Regions from separate parts of the Parendozoicomonas sp. 209JJ7-1 genome, predicted to be linked through region 1. Evidence: predicted binding sites of a transcription regulator. Region 1 holds the regulator's gene; each other region holds the start of a gene.

Region 1 (3,254 bases):
CGTTTCGTTCTCAGGAACAACCAGGGCAAAAATCAGGTCAACGGGTCTGCGATCAACGGCATCGAAGTCGATAGGTTCAGCCAGCCGGATAAATACAGCCTGGGGCTTTTCGCAATTCGCTACACGACAGTGTGGCAGTGCGAATCCATTACCAAGACCTGTGCTCCCGAGTTTTTCCCGGGTGATCAGCTGGTGAAACAGCTCCTTGGCGTCAAGGCCAGGCTGCCTTTCACTGATCAGGTTGGCGATAAACTCCAGGGTGCGCTTTTTGCTGGCCCCCTGCACGCCGCAAAGGGCATGCCCGGGGTAAAGAAGATTACGTAGGCTCATTAGATTAGGGAACAGGGATCAGTGAGACGCCCCCTGCAGGCGATCTATGTTTTTTTCCTTGTGCTTCAATAGCTGTCGATCAAGTTTGTCCGTCAGCAGGTCTATGGCTGCGTACATATCATCGTGCTCAGAGGAGGCAGCCATATCCGCGTTACGTACGTGAAGTGTTGCTTCTGCGAGTTGTCGTTGTTTTTCCACGCTCAGAGTGACCTGAACACTGGTGATTCCGTCAAAGTGACTGGCTAATTTGGACAGCTTTTTGGATACATAGTCGTGCAGAGCTTCGGTAACGTCGAACTGATGACCACTGATCTTTACTTGCATGCGTTACTCTCCTGGTGTCAGGTTGAGCAGCCCCGGCAATTCCATACCGGGCCGACATTTTCATTTTATCACCAGACCTCTGCTCCGTCTCGACTTTTGCCTGTAAGGTGCAGAAATCCGGGCTTTCCTTGAGCTGGGACAGCTCAAATCACACACTTATACCAGCCGTTTGCGCTCGTTGGAGGGCGGGATATTCATGGCTTCCCGGTACTTGGCGATTGTCCGCCGGGCCACCTTGATGCCCTGTTCCCCCAGAATATCAGCAATCTTGCTGTCGCTCAGGGGCTTTTTGGGAGTTTCCTGGGCTACCAGCTTTTTGATTATGGCCCGAATCGCCGTAGACGAGCACTCTCCTCCGGATGTGGTGCTGACGTGGCTTGAGAAGAAATACTTCAACTCAAAGATACCCCGTGGAGTGTGCATGAATTTCTGGGTGGTTACTCGCGAAATGGTCGACTCATGCATTTCTACAGCTTCAGCAATATCATGGAGAACCAGGGGCTTCATGGCCTCTTCCCCATAATCAAGGAAGCCCCGCTGATATTCCACAATACGAGTTGCCACTTTCAATAGAGTATCATTACGGCTCTGCAGGCTTTTAATAAACCAGCGGGCTTCCTGCAGATGATTTTTTAGATAAGTGTTGTCTGAGCTGGAGTCGGCTTTGCGAATCAAGGAAGCATAACTGTCATTAATACGCAGTCGCGGTGATGCATCAGAGTTCAGTTCCACCATCCAGTGCCCCTTGTGCTTTCGAACCAGCACATCTGGAATTACATACTCTGCTTCAGAAGATTGCAGTTCCGCGCCGGGATGGGGGGTTAGACTTTGAATGACTTGAAGTGCGTCCCGTAGCTGGTTTTCTTTCAAGCGTGTGCGGCGCATCAGGGTGGTGTAATCCCGGGTGCCCAGCAAATCAATATAACGATCAAGAATCCGGTGGGCGTTAACCACGTCATCTGTTGCTTCCGGCAGCTGGCAGAGCTGCAGGATCAGGCATTCACGAAGATCACGACAGGCGACGCCCACAGGGTCAAACTGCTGGATTTTGTGAAGCACCATTTCTACTTCATCCATTTCGACCTCCAGTTCCGGGTCAAGGCCGCTGAGGATGTCTTCAAGGGATGTTGTCAGATAACCATTGTCGTTAATGCCGTCAATGATAGACATGCTGATTATACGGTCGGTGTCTGACATTGGGGTCAGGTTCATCTGCCATTCAAGATGGTTCTGCAGAGTTTCACTGGTGCTGGTACGGGCGGCGACATCATCACCGGAATATTCGCTGGCAGAGGACGTTGATGAAGGGGGTTGGTAAACATCATCCCAGCCGCTGTCGACGGGCAGGTCGGAAGGGATGGAGTCTGCCCAGTCTTCCTGGGTCTCTTTGGATTCGTCGGGCTTTTCGGCTCTGGCTGTTTCGTTGAAATCGGTCAGGCCGGCGTCCGTAATAGCGTCTTTGGAGGCGTCGTCTTCGCTGGATTGCTGTTCATCCTGTTCCAGCATGGGGTTGCTTTCCAGGGCCTGCTGAATTTCCTGCTGGAGATCCAGAGTCGACAACTGAAGCAAGCGTATGGCCTGTTGCAGCTGGGGTGTCATGGTCAGCTGCTGACCAATTTTCAGTTCCAGAGATGGCTTCATAGGATAGTTATCCAGCTTCTACAACTCTGTCCAAGCAATTCTTCTTACCTCCCTGCTTTGCGGTCAGCGATCAGGGTTAAGCCTGATCCCGCGTTAACGCTATCTTACTCGCAGCGGATGGGAATTTGAAAGCTGTATGTCACCCGCTGCATCAGTACGGCCCGGTTATTCAGATCCTGAAGTGTTCGCCCAGGTAAACATCTCGCACTTTCTGGTTGGCCATAACCGTATCGCTGTCACCGGAAGCGATGATATGACCTTCGCTGACAATATAGGCATGTTCGCAAATGTCCAGAGTTTCCCGCACATTATGATCAGTAATCAGTACACCGATGCCGCGATTCTTCAGATGAGTGACAATTTCCTTGATATCTGTGACCGAGATTGGGTCTACCCCGGCAAAAGGTTCGTCAAGGAGAATAAAGGACGGTTCAGTCGCCAGCGCCCGGGCGATTTCAACCCGGCGGCGCTCACCGCCGGACAGGCTCATGCCGAGGCTGTCGCGAATATGCTGGATGTTAAACTCATTCAGCAGCTGCTCAAGTTTCTCCTGGCGCTTTTTTCTGCTCAGTCCTTTCCGGGTTTCAAGAATGGCCAGAATATTTTCGGCGACGGTAAGCTTCCGAAAGATAGAGGCTTCCTGGGGCAGGTAACCAATACCTGCCCGGGCCCGACCATGCATGGGCAGGGCGGTGATATCCTGATTATCGATCAGTATGCCGCCTGACTCGGTCTGGACCAGCCCCACAATCATGTAAAAACAAGTGGTTTTGCCTGCGCCATTGGGTCCAAGAAGGCCAACAATCTGGCCACTTTCGATAGACACGGAGACATCGCGCACCACCTGGCGGCCGCTGTAACTTTTACTGAGATGTTTTGCTTGCAGTTGTGCCATTGGGCCGGAGTCTACTTACTTTACTTTGATGAGCTTTGTTTCGACGGGGACTGAGTGGGTTGAA
Region 2 (3,254 bases), on a different contig from region 1:
ACCTGCGGTGACCTTGGCTTATGGGCCAGTGCCGGGGTTATCTTTCCATCAACAATTTACGCCTACCACCATGTAGGTTATGAAAACAGGGAACTTTTCCTGATTCACCTGTTTAACAAGGAACTTTCATTTACTGGAGCAATGGCTGGCTGGAACAGTATCGCCATAAACCAGTCCGACTGGGGCTGGACAGGGCTCCGGGACTGGGGTGATTCAAACATTTACCCTCATATCACCAGCTACCTGGATTCAGCAAGATCGGAATTTCACCCTCCCGGTTACGGGCAGCGATGCGCATTTCTCAATGGCCTGAGTGAATATAGTGTGGCCGCAGTTCTGCACTACTGTCGCGCCCACAGAGATGAACCTGATTACCATTACCGCAATCTTGACGCTGTTGAGAAACTTGGGGTTTTTGTTGAAAAAAGCCTGGACGCAATGCTTGGCCAGTTATTGGGCAATGCAGAATTTACGGTTGCGAGCTATTTCGAAACCCGGGAAAAGTTCCTTCTGTGGCGCAATAGAATGGCTCGGGAAACCCTTTACTGGACAGCAAAACAATCCCCCGACAGTGACTGCCTGATGCAACATGTCATTAACAATGTTCCCCCTCCCGAAGACATCTATGGTGAATGGTGCCCCATCGGCAAGGACTGGGAAGAATTCCAAACCAAGCATGGTCACTCAATGGGATGGAACAGCGGGGTTTTCGGGCTGGGTTACCTTATGCTTGGGCTGCATCTGATAGCCGGATGTGTTGCCAGAGACTTACAGCCTGCAGTACGAAATAATTGGCTTTAACTTTCCGAACATACCCCGCTGCGATTCCAGACGTTTTTCTCAACCTTCGCATAAACGCACCAGCATTGTGCATAAAAACGAAACGGTGCCGTGACACCGCGCACCAACACGAGACACTGGCTGCACTGGAATTATTTTCACCCATACCAGAAACAAACCAACCTATTGAAATAATTACACTTTTATATACTGGCACGATGACTGCTAATTCAGAGACAGGATGCCGAACAAAGAGCAGGAACGGTTAAAACGGCAATAACAAAAGGGATATTGCTCGCAGGGGCTAAAGTGGTGGGTTGCAAAAAAGCGGTTCTGCGCGACTGCGCAAAACCCTTATAACCCCAGAGACAAAAGCGTAAACTTGTCCTGCCCCTCAGGACACCCCGGAAAATAAAGCCAGGTTAACCGCTCAAATTACGGAAGCCGGCGCAACATTCAGGAGATGTGCAATGAAGTTAGTTTCAGCCATTATCAAGCCCTTCAAACTCGATGACGTTCGGGAAGCTCTTTCCGATATCGGCGTACAGGGTATTACTGTGACAGAAGTAAAAGGCTTCGGTCGTCAGAAGGGCCACACCGAACTGTACCGTGGTGCTGAGTACGTTGTGGACTTCCTCCCCAAGGTAAAAATTGAAGTGGCTATTGGTAATGACCTGCTGGACCAGGTTATCGAAGCCATCACCAAGGCTGCCAATACCGGCAAGATCGGTGACGGCAAGATCTTCGTTACCGAACTGCAGCAGGCTATCCGGATTCGTACCGGTGAAACCGATACCGCGGCTATCTAAGCCAGCGTAGCGAGTTTTCGATCATGGCCCGCCCAGGGCCAGATCACCAAGAATAAGCAAAAATAAAAACATGCCGGGGTGGGGCACATTAGCCGGCAAGAATGATTTCAAAAGAATGATTTCAAAAGAATAATTCCAAGATCCTGAGGGTTTACGACTGTGGAAAATCAAATCTTCCATTTGCAGTATGCAATGGACACCTTTTACTTTCTGGTGTGTGGTGCTCTGGTTATGTGGATGGCCGCTGGCTTTTCAATGCTGGAAGCCGGTCTGGTCCGTTCCAAAAACACCACTGAAATTCTCACCAAGAACGTTGCCCTGTTCGCTATCTCCTGCACCATGTACCTGATTGTCGGTTACGACATTATGTACGGCGGTGGTGTACTGCTGGACAGCGTACTGGTAGGCGACACTCACGTTGCAGACACCCTGAAAGAGTTCTCCGGCCGCGAAGGTGGCATTGAGGGCGGAGCGGTTTACTCCAAGGCTTCTGACTTCTTCTTCCAGGTGGTTTTTGTTGCTACTGCCATGTCCATCGTCTCAGGTGCTGTAGCCGAGCGTATGAAGCTGTGGAGCTTCCTGCTGTTTGCCGTGGTTATGACCGCATTTATCTACCCGATGGAAGGTGCCTGGACCTGGGGCGGCGAGAAAGTATTTGACCTGTACAGCTTGAGCGACCTTGGCTTCTCCGACTTCGCCGGCTCCGGCATCGTACATATGGCTGGTGCCGCTGCTGCCCTGGCTGGTGTACTGCTGCTGGGGGCTCGTAAAGGCAAGTACGGCAAGAACGGTGAAGTGAACGCTATCCCCGGTGCCAACCTGCCTCTGGCCACTCTGGGTACTTTCATCCTGTGGATGGGCTGGTTCGGCTTTAACGGCGGCTCCGTTCTGAAGCTGGGTGATATTGCCAGCGCCAACAGCGTCGCCATGGTCTTCCTGAACACCAATGCTGCCGCTGCCGGTGGCCTGGTATCCGCTCTGATTACTGCCCGCCTGCTGTTCGGCAAGGCTGACCTGACCATGTGCCTGAACGGCGCTCTGGCTGGCCTGGTTGCCATTACTGCAGAACCCAGTACTCCTACGCCGATTCAGGCTACTCTGATCGGCGGCATCGGTGGTGTGATTGTTGTCTTCTCCATCCTGGCTCTGGACAAGCTGAAGCTGGATGATCCTGTCGGCGCCATCTCCGTACACGGTGTTGTTGGTCTGTTCGGTCTGCTGGTTGTTCCTTACACTAACTCCGGTGTTTCCTTCACTGGCCAGCTGGCTGGTGCCGCGACTATCTTCGCCTGGGTATTCGTAACCAGCCTGATCGTCTGGGGCGTGCTCAAGGCTATCACCGGCATCCGCGTCAGCGAAGAAGAAGAGTACGAAGGTGTGGATCTGGCTGAGTGTGGTATGGAAGCTTACCCCGAATTTACTAACAAATAAGACACCAATAAGTAAGACTTGATTTACTTTAAATCGGCCCTGTGAAAACGCCCTTCCGTTAAACCGGAAGGGCGTTTTATTTGTGGAAGTTCAGTAACTCGCTGCTCCTATGAAGCAGTATGGTAACTGCCAGCCCCGGATTGAGATTGGTCAGTTCCAGGGTGCCTCGGTGCTGGTCTACGATGGCTTTTACCAAAGCGAGACCCAGCCCACTGCCAGGCTTTGTCAGTGATT
Region 3 (3,254 bases), on a different contig from region 1:
CGTATGAGTATATAGCTGCTTATATGTGTGTTATGGCGGGTGTGAACGGTTACTGGACGGATTGTCGCTTACCTTCGGGGTTTGACCGGGATAAGGCTGAACAGCTCTATAAGCTTATTATTGAAAGTGGAAATGAGGAGTTGGGGGTAGATGCTCCAGATCCGGGGCTGGTCCGGAAACTGCTGAAAATCTGAAAACAGCTTCAGAAAAATTATCCTGGAAAAAAGGGCTGCCAGTTGGCAGCCCTTTTGGGTTTTTAGACGATTGTTTTTGCTAAGGCCCTGCTTGTTCGCAGGAAGCTCTTAGCAGGACTGGCTCTTAGCAAGATCGGCTCTTAACAAGAATAATACAGATCGAACTCAACAGGGTGAGTGGTCTGGCTGACTTTGATGCACTCTTCGCGCTTCAGCTCCAGGTAGCCGTCGATCATGTCGTCGGTGAATACGCCACCGGCCGTCAGGAACTCACGGTCTGCATCCAGAGCATTCAGGGCTTCTTCAAAGCTGGCAGCAACAGTCGGGATTTCAGCAGCTTCTTCGGGAGGCAGATCGTACAGATCCTTGTCAGCAGCATCGCCGGGGTGCAGCTTGTTCTTGATACCGTCCAGGCCAGCCATCAGCAGGGCTGCGAAAGCCAGGTAAGGGTTGGCAGTGGGGTCAGGGAAGCGTACTTCGATACGACGGGCCTTCGGAGTATTCACGTAGGGAATACGGATGGAAGCGGAACGGTTACGGGCAGAGTAGGCCAGCATAACAGGGGCTTCAAAGCCGGGTACCAGACGCTTGTAGGCGTTAGTGGAAGCGTTGGCGAAAGCGTTGATAGCTTTAGCGTGTTTAATAACACCACCGATGTAGTACAGGGCAGTTTCGCTCAGGCCGGCATAGCCGTCGCCAGCGAACAGATTGTCACCGTCTTTGGCGATGGACATGTGTACGTGCATGCCGCTGCCGTTGTCGCCTACCAGGGGCTTGGGCATGAAGGTGGCAGTCTTGCCGTAAGCGTGGGCAACATTGTGCACAGCGTATTTCAGAATCTGGGTTTCGTCAGCCTTGCGTACCAGAGTGTTGAAACGGGTACCGATTTCACACTGGCCGGCAGTACCCACTTCGTGGTGGTGTACTTCTACGGGAACGCCCATGGCTTCGGTAGCGGCACACATGGCGGCACGCAGGTCGTGCAGGGAGTCGACGGGAGGAACGGGGAAGTAGCCGCCCTTAACGCCGGGACGATGGCCGGTGTTACCACCTTCGAACTTCTCGTTGGAAGCCCAGGCAGCTTCTTCGGAGTTCACTTCGTAGGAAGCACCGGAGATGTCGATCTTCCATTTCACGTCGTCAAATACGAAGAACTCAGGCTCGGGACCAAAGAAAGCAGTGTCACCAATACCAGTGGACTTCAGGTACTCTTCAGCACGCTTGGCAACAGAACGGGGGTCGCGCTCGTAGCCCTGCATGGTGGCAGGCTCGATGATGTCGCAGCGCAGGTTCAGGGTGTTCTCGTCGGTGAACGGATCGATAACGGCAGTGCTGTCATCGGGCATCAGGATCATGTCGGATTCGTTGATGCCTTTCCAGCCGGAGATAGAAGAGCCGTCGAACATTTTACCGATTTCAAAAAACTCACTGTCGATTTCACTGATCGGCAGAGATACGTGTTGCTCCTTGCCACGGGTATCAGTGAAGCGCAGATCAACCCACTTGATGTCGTGTTCCTTGATCAGAGAAAGAGTCTTGTTGGACATTTTTGTCTATTCCTCGGGTTTGTCTGGACCGCTTGAATCCGAGTTCCGCACCAGGAGCGCGGTTGCTTCAGTTCGTGCCGGTCAACTCGGGTTTGCAGAGCCGACAGGTCAGCCTGTTTCCACATGATTTCCAAACATCGTTTAGCAAAGCCTGTGCCAGGCTGCTGAAAGCTCTATAACCCCGTGTCTTATACGGGTGCACGGCCTGGTGCACCTCTTATATGTCAGAGCTTTACAAAACTTTCGCGCCATTTATATGTCAGAGCTTTACAAAACTTTCGCACCATCCATGGGCGCTCCGGACTGGCTTGTGCACCTTTGTGGTGCGGTGCTGTCCCGGGTTTACCCCTGTGCTCCTTTTCCGGTCATTCCGGTAATGATTCGCTTCACTGCCGGCCCGTTGCGGTAAACCGAAGCAAGTCTACACCGTTTATTATGAAGATGCCTGCCTGTAACGGAGGAATTTCAGGCATCTGGTGGCCGTCTGGCGAAAGGGCTAAAGGTATTTGCAGTGGAGATTACCTGCTGGCCGCGCTGCAGTTCTGTATAATGACCGATTAACCTGTTCTGGTCCGGATTTACCCCGTTTTCATGAAATTCATTATCAAGCTGTTCCCGGAAATCACCATCAAGAGTACTCCGGTTCGCAAGCAGCTGGTCAAACAGCTGCGCCGCAATATCCGTACAGTGTGTCGTTCTTTTGATGAGAGTCTGGAGGTGACGGGTCAGTGGGATATGATCGAGGTGGAAACATCTCTGACAGAACCTGCTGATATTGCCACTCTGGCGGACCGTCTTCAGTGTATTCCCGGTATTCACCAGGCCCTGGAAGTGGCGGAATACCCACTGATTGATAAAGACGATATTCTGGCGAAGGTTTATCCCGTATATGCCTCCCTGCTGGCCGGGAAGACTTTCTGTGTTCGGGTGAAGCGTCATGGCAACCATGAGTTTACTTCTAACGACATTGAACGTTTTGTTGGTGGTGAACTTAATCAGACGACAGAAACCACAGGCGTAAAACTCAAGAATCCTGATGTTAAGGTTGAGATTGAGATCAAGCACAACCGCTGGTTCCTGATCACTAAACGCCATACCGGCCTGGGTGGTTATCCCATGGGTTCACAGGATCCGGTTCTGTCACTGATTTCCGGCGGCTTTGATTCCACGGTTTCCAGTTTCCTGACTATGAAACGGGGCCTGAATACCCACTTCTGTTTCTTTAACCTGGGTGGACATGCCCATGAACTGGCGGTTAAGGAAGTGGCCTACTACCTGTGGGACCGTTACGGTGCTTCCCACAGGGTACGTTTTGTCACGATTCCCTTTGAAGGTGTTGTGGAAGAGATTCTGACCAAAATTGATAACAGTCAGATGGGGGTTATCCTCAAACGCATGATGCTGCGTGCGGCCAGTAAAACGGCGGAGCAGATGAAAATTTCAGCCCTGGTTACAGGTGAAGCTGTGGCCCAGGTTTCCAGCCAGACTCTGCCCAACCTGGCTGTGATTGATT

The links. Region 1 encodes sigma-54, which starts transcription at its own class of promoters, with help from an activator protein. Its sites were predicted from a motif close to TGGCACNNNNNTTGCTNT; they were not measured.
Region 2: a site for sigma-54 is predicted at 992-1,009, ahead of glnK (P-II family nitrogen regulator). Genes of this name have one in related genera too.
Region 3: a site for sigma-54 is predicted at 1,883-1,900, ahead of glnA (glutamate--ammonia ligase). Genes of this name have one in related genera too.

Annotation. Positions count from the first base shown of each region.
Region 1 covers NZ_JBYVJU010000003.1:154,092-157,345, forward strand. Annotated here, with positions in the region: gene ptsN (PTS IIA-like nitrogen regulatory protein PtsN) at 1-330, opposite strand, end outside; gene hpf (ribosome hibernation-promoting factor, HPF/YfiA family) at 349-654, opposite strand; gene ACY2RQ_RS04215 (RNA polymerase factor sigma-54) at 811-2,295, opposite strand; gene lptB (LPS export ABC transporter ATP-binding protein) at 2,465-3,190, opposite strand; gene lptA (lipopolysaccharide transport periplasmic protein LptA) at 3,211-3,254, opposite strand, start outside.
Region 2 covers NZ_JBYVJU010000006.1:76,459-79,712, reverse strand. Annotated here, with positions in the region: gene ACY2RQ_RS07700 (hypothetical protein) at 1-801, shown strand, start outside; gene glnK (P-II family nitrogen regulator) at 1,251-1,589, shown strand; gene ACY2RQ_RS07690 (ammonium transporter) at 1,749-3,020, shown strand; gene ACY2RQ_RS07685 (sensor histidine kinase) at 3,097-3,254, opposite strand, start outside.
Region 3 covers NZ_JBYVJU010000004.1:215,697-218,950, reverse strand. Annotated here, with positions in the region: gene ACY2RQ_RS06040 (SGNH/GDSL hydrolase family protein) at 1-194, shown strand, start outside; gene glnA (glutamate--ammonia ligase) at 335-1,741, opposite strand; gene thiI (tRNA uracil 4-sulfurtransferase ThiI) at 2,333-3,254, shown strand, end outside.